2 regions of the Kitasatospora sp. NPDC018058 genome follow, and region 1 is predicted to be linked to the other one. Evidence: riboswitches for the same ligand, from Rfam matches in the RefSeq annotation. Region 1 holds a riboswitch; the other holds the start of a gene.
The links. Region 1 has a riboswitch for cobalamin ahead of ACH4E7_RS01685 (hypothetical protein). Riboswitches for the same ligand answer to the same signal wherever they lie in the genome.
Positions count from the first base shown of each region.

Region 2: another riboswitch for cobalamin. It lies ahead of ACH4E7_RS14130 (cobalamin biosynthesis protein); the one in region 1 lies ahead of ACH4E7_RS01685 (hypothetical protein).

Region 1 is NZ_JBIRFA010000001.1:368,771-375,772, reverse strand. It holds gene ACH4E7_RS01705 (amino acid ABC transporter ATP-binding protein) at 1-309, shown strand, start outside; gene ACH4E7_RS01700 (CGNR zinc finger domain-containing protein) at 424-1,020, shown strand; gene sodX (nickel-type superoxide dismutase maturation protease) at 1,017-1,379, opposite strand; gene sodN (superoxide dismutase, Ni) at 1,638-2,033, shown strand; cobalamin riboswitch at 2,135-2,267, shown strand; gene ACH4E7_RS01685 (hypothetical protein) at 2,367-2,612, shown strand; partial or broken gene ACH4E7_RS01680 (iron transporter) at 2,678-2,894, shown strand; gene ACH4E7_RS01675 (nuclear transport factor 2 family protein) at 2,974-3,357, shown strand; gene ACH4E7_RS01670 (GNAT family N-acetyltransferase) at 3,367-3,843, shown strand; gene ACH4E7_RS01665 (anti-sigma regulatory factor) at 4,104-4,514, shown strand; gene ACH4E7_RS01660 (RNA polymerase sigma factor SigF) at 4,668-5,660, shown strand; gene ACH4E7_RS01655 (hypothetical protein) at 5,732-6,148, opposite strand; gene ACH4E7_RS01650 (diacylglycerol/lipid kinase family protein) at 6,199-7,002, shown strand, end outside.
Region 2 is NZ_JBIRFA010000008.1:233,780-240,781, forward strand. It holds gene ACH4E7_RS14120 (putative cobaltochelatase) at 1-128, opposite strand, end outside; gene ACH4E7_RS14125 (cobyric acid synthase) at 125-1,663, opposite strand; gene ACH4E7_RS14130 (cobalamin biosynthesis protein) at 1,660-2,622, opposite strand; cobalamin riboswitch at 2,721-2,884, opposite strand; gene ACH4E7_RS14135 (helix-turn-helix domain-containing protein) at 3,080-3,772, shown strand; gene ACH4E7_RS14140 (alpha/beta hydrolase family protein) at 3,920-5,026, shown strand; gene ACH4E7_RS14145 (hypothetical protein) at 5,728-7,002, shown strand, end outside.

The sequences.
Region 1 (7,002 bases):
GGCGGCCAGCAGCAGCGCGTGGCCATCGCCCGCGCACTGGCCATGAAGCCCAAGCTGATGCTCTTCGACGAGCCCACCTCGGCGCTCGACCCGGAGCTGGTCGGCGAGGTGCTGGACGTCATGCGCGGCCTGGCCGAGGAGGGGATGACGATGATCGTCGTCACCCACGAGATGGGCTTCGCCCGCGAGGTCGGCGACGCGCTGGTGTTCATGGACGGCGGTGTGGTGGTCGAGTCCGGCAACCCCCGCGAGGTGCTCACCAACCCCCAGCACGAACGCACCCGGGCCTTCCTCTCCAAGGTCCTCTGAGCCCGTACGATCGGCGCCCGGCAGGCGGTTTCCTGCCGGGCGCCGCCGTTTTCCCCCATCAGGTAATAGGCTGGAAGCAGTCAGCCCGTTACCGAAATCTCTGGAAGGACCGCCGTGGAGCTCGCCTCCTACGCCGATCTCGCCGTTCGGCTGGTGAACACCGAGGAACCCGAGCGCGGCACCGACACGCTGACCTCCGTGGACGCGGTGCGCACCCTGTTCTCCGACTCCTCCCGGGCCGCCGCGCTCGCCGACGAGTCCGACGTGCCCCGGCTGCGGGCCGTGCGGACCAGGCTGCGCGGGGTGTTCGAGGCCGCCGCCGAGGGCGACGAGGTCCGGGGCGTCGACCTGCTGAACAGCCTGCTGATGGAGTACCCCGTCAGCCCGCTGGTCTCCGGGCACGACTACCTGGACGACGCCGGCCGGCCACGCTGGCACCTGCACCTGGCCGACAACTCACCGACCGCCACCGCGCACTTCAGCGCGGTCGCCTGCATGGGCCTGGCCGTCCACCTCACCGAGCTGGGCGCCGACCGGCTCGGCATCTGCCAGGCCGCGCCCTGCCGCAACGCCTACCTGGACACCTCGACCAACCGCTCCCGCCGCTACTGCTCGGACCGCTGCGCGACCCGCGCCAACGTGGCCGCCTACCGGGCCCGCAAGCGGCAGGAGGCCGAGGCGGCGCTCAGCGCCACGGACCAGAGTCCCTAAACCTCCTCCACCCAGACCCCGAGCCGGCGGGCCAGGCCCGGCACCCGGGCCAGCCGGGGGCTGAGCAGCAGCCGCTCCAGCCGCCGGCCCGGCGCCAGCCAGGCCGGGCTCGGGCGCAGCCGCAGCAGCACCCGGCCGAGCACCAGGTCGTCCGGGACCGGCCCGTAGCTGCGGCTGTCGCTGTCCACCGGGCGGTTGTCGGACAGCAGCCACCAGCCCTTCGGACGGCGCTCGGCGGCCCGCTTCACCACCAGCAGGTCCTGCTGGAAGGGGTGCCGGAACAGCACCACCGCGCCCGGTCGGATCGGCGCGCCGTAGCGGACCAGCAGCTGGTCGCCCTCGCGCAGGGTCGGGATCATCGACGGACCCGCCACGTCGACCAGCCCGAACGGCACCGCGCCGCCTCCCGCGCCGCCCTCCGGCTCCGTACTCCGCGCCACGACTCCTCCTCCCGGACCGCCCGCCCCCAGTCTGCCGCACGGACCGTCACCCGTTCGATGTCCGGATTACCCCGGTTCCGGGTCCGCCTTTTGCCCTAGGCCCACCGCCCGATCGCGAAACCCCGAGGACGGAAGGGTAATCTCGGGCGCGGGAAGACGATCTAAGGAAGGACTCCCATGTTCTCTCGTCTGTTTGCACCGCGCGCCACCGCTCACGCCCACTGCGACCTGCCCTGCGGCGTGTACGACCCGGCGCAGGCCAAGCTTGAGGCCGAGTCGGTCAAGGCCACCCAGGAGAAGTACCAGGCCAACGAGGACCCGCACTTCCGCGCCCGCGCCATCATCATCAAGGAGCAGCGCGCCGAGGCCGTCAAGCACCACATCTCGGTGCTGTGGAGCGACTACTTCAAGGCCCCGCACTTCGAGAAGTACCCGCAGCTGCACAAGCTGATCAACGACACCCTGAAGGCCGCCTCGGCCGCCAAGGCGTCCACCGACCCGGCCACCGGCCAGGCCCTGCTGGACCTGATCGCCGAGGTCGACAAGATCTTCTGGGAGACCAAGCAGGCCTGAGCCTGACGCGTCGCCACCCGGCCGCCCCCGTCCGCCCGTCGGACGGGGGCGGTCGTGCGTTCACGCCCGATCCGCACTGGGCAAGGGCTGCCTGGCCTGAGTGACTGTTATGCCGCCAGGGCGTCCGAGGGGGAAGTCCGGTGTGAATCCGGCGCTGACCCGCAACGGTGAGCGCGGCCCCGGGGACACCCCCGCGTCCGTGCCAGCCCGATCGCCCTCGGCCGCTGAACTCCCGACAACTCGCCGTGGACTGCGAGGGGGAAGGCGCCCGGGCACGCCCCGGCCGGCGCCCGCCCCGGCACGCCCGCGGCCCGAGGCAAGGCGCGGCCCCACGTGGACAGAACGTCACCCGTTCGCCGAACACCCACGCTCCCCCTCGCCGCCGGCCTGCTGCTCCCCCTGGTCTGCGGGGTCGCGCTCGGCGCCTCCGGGATCGAACTCCCCCACGTACGCCATCGCCTGATGGGCCGGCTGCCGCACCGCCGCGGCATGGGCGGCCCGACCGCCGAGGACCGACGGCGCTGCACCGCGGCGCTGCGCCGGGTACGGGCCGAACACCTCGCCGGCGCGGCTCCCTGAACCTGTCCGGCGGCGAGAAGCAGCGGGTGCTGATCGCCCGCGCCCTCGTCCAGGAGCCCCGGCTGCGCGACCCCGAGGTGATCGTGATCAACGACTACGCGACCCCCGGCGCCGAGGAGAAGCGGCGGTTCCTGAAGTCCTTCCCGGCCGCTGGCCGACGTCTCCGCGATCAGGAACGACCGGATCGTCGTGCTGGACTACGTCGACCTGGTCGAGAGCCCGCGCAACCCGGCCGCGATCAGCACCCTGGCCGACTACCTGCGCACCGTCCCGGCCCGCTGACCGGCCCGGATCGCGCTCCTCCGGTCGGGCGTACGCTCAGAGGTACGAGCCGACGGACCCCGACCGGAGGAGCGAGATCATGACCACCACGGCGGCGCCGTCCGCCTTCGACACCCGGGCACTGCGCGAGGGCATCGAGCGCTGCGACGCCGAGGCCCTGCTGGCTCTGTACGCCGAGGACGCCGAACTGCGCGTGGTCGACCGCAAGACCCAGCCCAGCCACCCCCTGGTGATGCACGGGCGGGACGAGATCGGCGCCATGCTGAGCGACATCTACGGCCGCGAGATGACCCACAAACTGGAGCAGGTGGTGGTCCAGGGCGACCACGTCGCCTTCCTGGAGTCCTGCCGCTACCCCGACGGCGTGCGGGTGCTGATGTCCTCGATGGCCGACCTGCGGGACGGCCGGATCGTCGACCAGACCTCGATCCAGGCCTGGGACGAGACCGGGCCCGAGCAGTAGGCTCGCGGCATGATCCGCACCGCCGTCGCCACCGACGTCCCCGTCATCCTGGCCATGATCCGCGAACTCGCGGAGTACGAGAAGGCCCCGCGGGAGGCGGTGGCCACCGAGGAGCAGCTGCGCGAGGCGCTGTTCGGCGCCGCCCCGGCGCTGTTCGGCCTGATCGCCGAGGACGACGACACCGGCGAGCCGGTCGGCTTCGCGGTCTGGTTCCTCAACTTCTCGACCTGGCGCGGCACCCACGGGATCTACCTGGAGGACCTCTACGTCCGCCCGCAGGCCCGCGGCGGCGGCCACGGCAAGGCGCTCCTGCTGGAGCTCGCGCGGATCGCCGTCGAGCGCGGCTACGCGCGGGTGGAGTGGTCGGTGCTCGACTGGAACCAGCCGTCGATCGACTTCTACAAGTCGCTCGGCGCGGTTCCGATGGACGAGTGGACCGTCTACCGGCTCACCGGCGAGGCACTGACCGCCGCCGGCAGTCGTTAGAAGTCGCTAGAAGTCGCTAGAAGTCGCTAGAAGTCGTTAGAAGTCGCTGAGAAGTCGTCGAACGGACCGGTGAGTACGGGCAAAGCCCCTGCCACCCAGCGTCGCAATGCCTTACCATGAGTAACTCTCGCACCGGGGTGCGGGGCACGAACGGCGATGGCGGATCATCGGCATCGACACCCCTTCGAGTGGTGGCAAGGCGCCCCTCAACGGGTAGCACAGGTACCAACCAAGCACAGCGCGTCACCCAGGAGGCAAGGGTGTCCCAGATCGACAGCGATCTCGGAGTACAGGACTTCGTGGAGGTCCGGCTGCCCGCGGCGGGGGCCTACCTCTCCGTGCTGCGAACAGCGACGGCCGGGCTCGCGGCCCGGCTGGACTTCACCCTCGACGAGATCGAGGACCTGCGGATCGCGGTGGACGAGGCCTGCGCCATCCTGCTCCAGCAGGCGGTGCCCGGCTCCGTGTTGTCCTGCGAGTTCCGCCTGGTCGGCGACTCGTTGAAGGTGACCGTCGCCGCTCCCACCACGGACGGCAAGGCGCCCGAGCGGGACACCTTCGCGTGGACCGTGCTCTCCGCCCTGGCCGGCGAGGTCGACTCCTCGGTCGGCGAGGACAACACCGTGTCGATCAGCCTGCACAAGAAGCGCGGCGGGTCCGTCGCCCACTAGCCGGGCCCCGAGCAGCACCCTGCAAGGGCCGTCCGTCGTTCCCCCATCGGGGCCCGACGGGCGGCTCCCGGTACCGCCCCAGGCGGTACGACCAACGAGACGATACCGAGGCCGACGGCCCCGGTGCTCCCGGAACGGAACGGGGGAATGGCCGTGAGTGATCTGGACCGTACCGGCCTCGCGACGGCGGGCCCTGCCGTACCGACCCAGGCGAGCGTTCCCGGCCTCGCCGCCAACGACGAAGCGCACCCGAAGGACGCCCACCGGATGAGCCACCCGACCGAGCCGACGTCTGAGCCGACGCCCGCTTCCCCGCCCTCGCCGGTCCCGGTGGACGGGGCCGCGGAGCTGCACGGCGCCGTGCCTGCCCAGGGTTCGCACCGCACCGGCGCCCCGGACCGGGAGGCCGCCCGCGCGCTCTTCGTCCGACTGTCCGCACTGCCCGAGGGCTCCCCGGAGCGCGTCGAGCTGCGCAACCAGCTGGTGCGGATGCACATCCCGCTGGTCGAACACCTGGCCCGGCGCTTCCGGAACCGGGGCGAGCCGCTGGACGACCTGACCCAGGTCGCCACCATCGGTCTGATCAAGTCGGTGGACCGCTTCGACCACGAGCGCGGGGTCGAGTTCTCCACCTACGCGACGCCGACCATCGTCGGCGAGATCAAGCGGCACTTCCGCGACAAGGGCTGGGCGGTGCGCGTCCCGCGCCGTCTGCAGGAGCTGCGGCTGTCGCTCACCACGGCGACCAGCGAGCTCTCCCAGCGGCACGGCCGCTCCCCTACGGTGCACGAGCTGGCCGAGCACCTGGGGATCTCCGAGGAGGACGTCCTGGAGGGCCTGGAGTCCGCCAACGCGTACTCCACGCTGTCCCTCGACGTACCGGACAGCGACGACGAGTCGCCGGCCGTGGCGGACACCCTGGGCGCCACCGACGAGGCGCTGGAGGGCGTCGAGTACCGCGAGTCGCTCAAGCCGCTGCTGGCCCAACTGCCGCCCCGCGAGCAGAAGATCCTGGTGCTGCGGTTCTTCCGGAACATGACCCAGTCGCAGATCGCCGCCGAGGTGGGGATCTCCCAGATGCACGTGTCCCGGCTGCTGGCGCGCACTTTGGCCCAGCTGCGGGAGAAGCTCCTGGTGGAGGAGTAGGACTGACGGCCGCTCAGCTCCGGCTCGGCGGCCGTCCGGCACGCTTCAGGACAATCGGCGGCCCGGTGCGCTCAGCCCTCGTGCCGGGTGTACAGGGCCGCCGTCGACTTCGGGTTCAGCAGCGAGCCGATGCCCACCAGGCCGAGCAGGCCCACCACCACGCCGACCGCGATCATCGCGCCGCCGCTCTGCACCATGTAGTAGGCGATCGGCAGGCAGATCGAGTTGGTCAGTACGGCCGGGCTGCGGCCCCAGCGGCGCTCCTTGAGCAGCGCGCGGGCGGCCAGGACCGGCAGCACGCCGAGCAGCACGATGACCAGGCCGCCGAACTCGTTCAGGGCCAGCTGCTTGGCCTGGCCGGACAGCGCGGACACCATGTCCGAGACACCGACGACGGCCAGCGCGGCGCCCTCCAGGGCGGTGATGGCGGCGCCCAGGGTGAGCGAAACCGGGCGAGCGGGTGCGGGTACGGGGGTTTCTGCGGTCACTCCAGCAGGGTAGCCGCCGCGTGGTCCGTACCGACCCGTAGGCTTTCCCCATGCGCGCTCTCCTGGTCGTGAACCACAAGGCCACCACCACCAGTGGCCGGACCAGGGATGTGCTGATCCACGCCCTGCGCAGCGACCTCAAGCTGGAGGTCGCCGAGACGCAGTACCGGGGCCACGCGCGTGACCTGGCCCGCGAGGCGGCGCAGGACGGCACGGTCGACCTGGTGGTGGCGCTGGGTGGCGACGGCACCGTCAACGAGGTGGTGAACGGGCTGATGACGCACGGCCCGGGCGACAAGGTCCCGCGACTGGCCGTGGTGCCGGGCGGTTCGACCAATGTCTTCGCCCGCGCCCTGGGCCTGCCCAACGACCCGGTGGAGGCCACCGGGGCCCTGCTCGACGCGCTGGAGCACGGACGCGAGCGGCCGGTCAGTCTGGGCAAGGCGATGACCGACGGGCTGCCGGACCGCTGGTTCACCTTCACCGCCGGCCTGGGCTTCGACGCCGGGGTGGTCGGCCGGGTCGAGGAGCAGCGCCGGGCGGGCCGCAAGTCCACCCACGCCCTGTACGTCGGGCAGGCGATCCGGCACTTCTTCACCCAGCGTGAGCAGCGCCGCAGAGGCCCGGTGACCCTGGAACTGCCGGGCCACGAGGCCGTGCCGGGCCTGGTCCTGGCGATAGTCAGCAACACCTCGCCGTGGACCTTCCTCGGCAACCGTCCGGTCTACCCCTCGCCGCTCGCCTCCTTCAACACGGATCTCGACGTCTTCGGCATCACCCTGATGACCGCGTTCGGTACGGCTCGAACGATCCGTCAGATCCTGCGGTCGTACGCACCTTCGAATGACGGCGCC
Region 2 (7,002 bases), on a different contig from region 1:
TTCGCGGTGCCCTTCTCGCCGCGCACAAGCACGCCGCCCACGGCCGGGGAGACCGCGTTCAGCAGCAGCCCGAGTCGAAGGTCGGCCATGCCGACGATCGCGGTGAACGGATAGCGGACGTCGGTCATGCGTCACTCCCAGGTGCTCCGGGCGCCAGGAACGGCAGCGATCCGGCCGCCGGCACCCCGCCCTCGATCAGCTTCCACAGCGCGTCGGTGTCCGCGTGCTCCTCGATCAGGTCGCCCAGCCGGTCCAGCCGGGCCTCGCGCGCGTCGGCGAAGCAGGTGTCCGGCGCCGGAACGAACGCCCGGCCCGCCAACTCGGCGACCTCGCGCAGGAGTTCGCGGCGGAAGCCGTCGTTCTCCAACGCGCCGTGCCAGGTGGTGCCCCAGACCGAGCCGACCCGGCAGCCGTCCAGGCTCCGCCCGGTGCCATCGGAGATGAACCCGTCCCCGCCCTCGACCGCGATCACCCCGTGGTGGATCTCGTAGCCCACGACCCGCTGCCCGTACGCCTCGCCGACCGGCCGGGCGAGCACCTTCTCGACGCCGAAGCGCACCCGGGTCGGCAGCAGCCCGAGCCCGTCGACGACGCCCGCCCTGGACTCCACCTCGTCGTCGATCGAGCGCGCCAGCATCTGGTACCCGCCGCAGACCCCGAGGATCGGCAGCCCGGCCGCCGCCCGCGCCTTCAGCGCCGGCTCCAGGCCGCGTTCGCGCAGCCAGGCGAGGTCCGCCACGGTGGCCCGGGTGCCGGGCAGCACCACCAGGTCGGCGTCGGCCAGCTCCTCGGGCCGGGTCGCCCAGCGGACCAGCACGCCCGGCTCCTGCGCCAGCGCGTCCAGGTCGGTGAAGTTGGACAGCCGGGGGAAGCGCACCACGGCCACCCGCAGCACGTCCGCCCCGAGCGGTCCGCGGCCGTCCACCCGGTCCACCACCGTCGACAGGTCGAGCGAGTCCTCGGCGTCCAGCCACAGTCCCGGCAGCATCGGCAGTGTGCCCAGCACCGGACGGCCGGTCAGCCCGCGCAGCATCTCCAGCCCGGGCGCCAGCAGCCGCGCGTCGCCGCGGAACTTGTTGACGAACCAGCCGGCCACGTGCCGCTGGTCCTCGGCCGACAGCAGCGCCAGCGTCCCGTACATCGCCGCGAACACCCCGCCGCGGTCGATGTCGCCGACCACCACGACGGGCAGCCCGGCGGCGGTGGCCAGGCCCATGTTGGCGATGTCGCGGTCGCGCAGGTTGATCTCGGCGGGCGAGCCGGCGCCCTCGCAGACCACCACGTCGAAGCGGCGGCGCAGGTCCGCCAGGCACTCCAGGGCGCGTTCCAGCAGGACGGGCTTGCGCTCGCGGTAGTCCAGCGCGCCGACCTCGGCCACCGGCTTGCCGAGCAGCACCACCTGGCTGCGGCCGTCCGCGCCTGGCTTGAGCAGCACCGGGTTCATCGCCGCCTCCGGCTCCACCCGGGCGGCCTGCGCCTGCATCGCCTGGGCGCGGCCGATCTCGGCGCCGTCGGTGGTGACGAAGGAGTTGAGCGACATGTTCTGCGCCTTGAACGGCGCGACGTGCACGCCCTGGCGGGCCAGCCAGCGGCAGATCCCGGCCGTCACCACGCTCTTGCCCGCGTCCGAGGTCGTCCCGGCGACCAGCAGCGCGTTCCTCATGCCGTTCCCCTTCTCATCAGAAGCCGCAGCAGGACGTGGCCCGCGACCGTCGTACCCAGCGCCAGCGCGCCCACCCGCCGGGACAGCGTGCAGGCCCGCTCGATGTCGTCCACCGTCACCGGCCGCAACTCCTCGCCCAGCACCGGCCGGTGCTCCACCCGCTCGCCGTAGTGCAGCGTCCCGCCCAGGCGTACGCCGACCGCGCCGGCGAAGGCCGACTCGGCCTGGCCCGCGTTCGGGCTCGGGTGCGCGGAGCCGTCCCGGCGCCAGACCCGCCAGGCGGTACGGGGTTCGGGTGCGGCGGCCACCGTCAGCAGCGCGGTCAGCCGGGCGCCCGGCCAGCCGGCGACGTCGTCCAGCCGGGCCGAGGCCCAGCCGAAGCGGGCGTAGCGGGGCGAACGGTGGCCCACCATGGCGTCCAGGGTGTTCACCGCGCGGAAGGCCAGCAGCCCCGGCGTGCCCGCCAGGGCGCCCCAGGCCAGCGCGTTCACCACGGCGTCCGCGGTGTTCTCGGCCACCGACTCGACCACCGCGCGGGCGATCTGCTGCCCGTCCAGCGCGCTCGGGTCCCGCCCGCACAGGTGCGGCAGCCGCTCCCGGGCGGCCGTCAGATCGCCTGCGGCGAGCGAGCGGCCGATGGTGCGCGCCTCCCGGGTCAGCGAGGTGCCGCCGAGCACCGTCCAGGTCGCCGCCGCGGCCAGTGCCGCCCGGCCCAGCGGACGGCGGCCCACCGTGCGGTCCAGGGCCAGCGCGCCGGCCGCGACCGCGCCCACGCACAGCGCCGTGTACGCCGTCCCGGCCGCACGGCCGTCGCGCCACAGGCGGCGCTCCAGGCGGGTCGCGGCGGTGCCGAAGAGGGCGACCGGGTGGCCGCGGCGGGGGTCGGCGAAGCGGGCGTCGGCGGCGTAGCCCGCGACGGCGCCCAGCGCGAAGGCGGCGGCGCGGGTCAGCGGGCGCACGGCGGCGGGCAGCTCGGAGTCGGACGGGGCGGGGCAGCCTGCATCGCGTGCGTGTCCTCACTCAGGGTCCGCGCCCTGGATCGACGTACCGGGGGCGAGAGTCTCCTGGCTTCCGGGTCGGACGCACCCCCGGGCCTTCCAGCGGCTTCTGACAGCCCGCCGTGATGGGCCCCTCCTGTACGTTGGCGGGCAAGGAGGGACTTCCGAGCGTGCTCCCCGGTGACAGTGGCGGGACCGCGCCGGACTCGCACCGGCTTCCTCTCCATGCCTCCGTTTGGCCCGAGGATCCCATCACGCGGCCGATCCGCGCGTCAACCGAGGTCGCGGAGGGGTTGGTCACACGGTGTACCGGGTGCCGCGCTGTGCGATCGCCCAGCGCGGTGGAGGCCACGTCAGCTCCGCTTCGTGTGTTCGGCGGCTGGGGGCGCGCCGAGGGCCGCACCTACCGTTCGGTGCCATGCGCCGCAGAAAGACCCCCGTCGCCGCCCCGCCCCCGGTGCCGTTCTCACCCGAGGCCGCCCGCGCCCACCGGGTCGGCCTCGGCCTGACCCCGGAACAGGTCGCCGAGGGCATGGCCGCCCACGGTGTACGGCTGCTGCCCGGCCACGTCCTCGCCTGGGAGAACGGCGACCTGCGTCCCGGAGAGGCCGAGTTCATCGCCCTCGCCCGCGCCCTCTGGTGCCCCGCCGCCGACCTGCTGGGCGCCCGCCCGACGCGTCTGCGGGACCACCGCATCGCCCGGGAGCTCGGCCAGGAGGTCGTCGCCGAGCGCATCGGCATGCTCCTGCCCACGTACCAGGAGGCCGAACTGACCGGCCACTGGGACGGCGGCCCGGACCAGACCCACGCCCTCGCCCAGGTCCTGGGCCTGCGGCTGACCGAGCTCGTCGAGGCCACCGGCCGCGCCGAGGCCCTCGACCGGCTCCTGCGCCAGTGCGTCGCCGGCCGCTGGCAACCCCACCTCCGTGCCCTCGCCCGCCTCGTCCCCGTCCCCGAACCCGACCTGGCCGCCGTCCTGCCCGTCCTCCAGCAGGAGCACCACGTCCCCACCCACTGGGGCACTCCCAGCGGCCCCCGCACCCCTGCCGCGCCCCTCACCCCCCGGTTCTGGCACCTCCTCGCCGCCCAGCGGACGGCCGTCCCGGTCTGACGATGCCCCTTCCCCGCTGCTCCCGTACGCCCCGGACGGCCCAGCCCGGTGGCCGGGGGCACGCGACTCCGGTGAACTGGTGTACGAACACCGTCCGGTCCGTGAAGCAGAGCGGGGAACGATATGCGTTGGGGAACCGCAGCCGTTGTGGCGGCCGCCGCTGTCGGGGCCGGGGTCGTCGTGGCGATCGGCCGCCGGGCCTCCGAGCAGATAGTCCGTCCGGGGGCGGGGGCGGGGGCGGGGGCGCCCGTGGAGGAGGGGGCCGGGCTCATCCTGGTGCAGACCCTCGCCGCCGGCCGGGTCACCTTCACCCGCCGCCCGGAGAGCCTGCGGCGCGGCCGCTGGGCCGTGGAGTGGGAGGGCGGCGGGCACGCTGTGGTCGAGGAGATCCTGCACAGCGACGAGCAGGGCGTCACCCGGCGGCTGGTCCGCGCCGACCGGGGCACCCTCACGCCCGGTACCGAGGTCCGCTTCACCCCCCGCGTCCTGCTCGGCGACCCCGCCGAGGCGCTCGGCCTCGCCTTCACCGACACCAGCGCCGACGGCGAGCTGGGCCCCCTCCCCGCCTGGCACCTCGACGGCAAACGCGGCACCTGGGTGATCCTGGTCCACGGCACCGAGGCCGACCGTCAGCAGACCCTGCCGGTCCTCCCGGTGCTCGACCGCCTCGGCCTGCCCGTCCTGGCCGTCACCTACCGCGGCGACGAGGGCGCCCCCGCCTCCCCGGACGGGCTCAGCCACTTCGGCGCGACCGAGTGGCGCGACGTCGAGTCGGCGGTACGGCTGGCGCTCGACCACGGCGCGGGCCGGGTGGTCCTCTACGGCTGGTCGCTGGGCGCCACCACCGTCCTGCACACGGCGGCCCGCTCGGCCTGGGCCCACGCCGTCAGCGGGCTGATCCTCGACTCACCCGTCCTCGACCTGCCCGCCTCCGCCCGCCGCGACGCCGCCCGGGCCGGCTTCACCGGTGTCGCCGCCGAACTGGGCGCCCTCGCCGCCGAGGGCCGCACCGGGGTCGACCTGGCCGACTTCTCCCGCCTCGCCGAGGGCGCGGACCTGTACGCCCCCACCCTGGTGCTGCACAGCCCCAGCGACCGGATCGCGCCCTTCAGCACCGTCCAGCGCCTTGCCGCCGCCCGCCCCGACGTGGTCAACCTCCAGACCTTCCCGGGAGCCGACCACGCCGCTCTGTGGAACTCCGCCCCCGACCACTACACCGAACTCCTCCGTCGCTGGCTCACCCCCCTCCTCTGACCCGGCCGGGGCTCACCTCCGGGCCGACATCGGCCCTGAACGTGAGAAGTCGACCCACCCGACTCCTCACGCGGCACCCCCGCCCCGTCACCCCCCACGCCGTCGCCCCGCCCCGGGCCACACCGTCGGTCCGGGGCGGTTGCGGGTCCTCCCCGCAGTCCGCAGCCGCCCACGCGGACCCTGTTCGATTCGCTGTCCGGTTCACGCCCGCCCGCCGTTCCCGCCCGCGCACCGGAAGTCGGCCCCGCCGACTTCCGGTGCCGAACCCCTACCCGGCCGACACATGCCGCCTGGCCGGATTCCCACCCACTGCGGCCCCACCCACCCCCATCCCGACACGCAGCGTGACCGGGCGAGCGAGCACGGCGACGACCCGCCGCGGCCCTGGCATGACCCCGCCACACGTTTCCGGCCAGGCGGTTTGCCTCTGTTGCCCGATCTTGCGGAGGTGCCGTCCCCGGTCGCCCGGTCGTACGGACAACCGGATGTGACAGAAGGCCGGTGCAAGGGGAAGACTGCTCGACGTGACGTCTCGGAACCCGCGCGACCGTGATGCCCCGCTCCCGCCGACGATCGGTACCGGTGCGACGGTGACCCGTCTCCCCGGTACGGCCCACCGGCCCTCCGGTGGCAGGCCGGGCGGGGCCGGTGTACCCCGGCGACGAGGGCCCGCGCCGGCGCCCGGACGGGGCCGGGTTCCCATGCCGGAGGGCTTCCCCGCGCCGGCCGAGCTCGCGCCGCTGGCCCGCCGGATGCTGGTGGACGCCGTCCGGATCGCCCGCTGGGCCGGTGAACTGGACGAGGTCGACAAGCGTGGCGAGCTGCTCCCGGAGGACGCCCGTGCGGCGGGCCGGGCGCTGGCCATGACGGTCGGCGCCGCCGCCAAGGCATGGGGGCAGGCGCTGCTGGTCGGCTTGGTGGAGGCCAGGGACGGCGGGGCCGGCCCCGGCTGGCGCCTGCACGCCTGGGAGCACGACGACGAGGCCGTGGTGCGCGGCTGGTCCGGGCTCTTCGACGCCTGGACGCTGCTCGCCCCGGTGCCGCCCGCCGCGCTGCGCGGCGTGTTCGCCGTGCTGGCCGGGCAGGCCGTGGACCAGGCCCCCCAGCTGCTGTCCTTCCTGCACCTGGTGGACGGCCCGGTGGCCGAGAGCGAGCTGCTGGAGCTGCTGCGCCGCGGCCTGGACGAGCGCCGGGTCGGCGCGGCCCTCGGCGGCCCGGGCATGTCGCCGGTGCCGCACGCGGCCTCGGCCGTCTCCGCCGTCCGCGGCACCTGCCGCGAGCCGCAGATCGACACCCCGGCCGCGCCCTCCGACGTGGCCGCCGTCCTGGACTGGATGCTGGACGGCCTGGCGGCGGTCGGCGCCGTGGTGCGCCGCAACGATGCCGCCGAGCTGTCCCCGCTGGGCCACTGGGCGGTGCGGGCGAAGCTGGAGGAGATCTGCACGGTCGCCCAGACCGCGGCCGGGCACATCGAGCAGAGCGCCTTCGAGCTGCTGAACGCCTGCGCGGACTACTCGCCGGGCCCGGCCCGGGCCGAGTTCCGCGCCTGGGTGGCGGCCCGCCCGGCGGACCGCGCGGTGGCCGAGCTGCTGGAGGCCGCCCAGGGCGACGACGCGCTGGTGCGCGGGCTCGCCTTCGAGGCGCTGCGGGTGGCCGGCGGACCGGCCGAGCAGGCGGTCCGCGCCTCGGTGGACGAGCCGGTGCTGCGCCCGTACGCGCTGCTGTGGCTGGCGGAGCGCGCGGACGAGGGCGTCTCCCCGGCGGACGTGCTGGGCGCGGAGGACGCGGCCTGGCTGTGGGTGGACACCGCGGCCGCGGTGCTCGACCACGGCGAGACGGAGCTGCTGGTGGGCCACGTCGAGGGCGCCTCGGCGGGCGACCCGGTGCGGCTGTTCGCCCGGGCCCGGCAGTCGGGGCACCCGCGGGCGGCCTCGGTGTTGACGGCGGTCTCGGGCGTGCACCCGGACCCGGGCGTG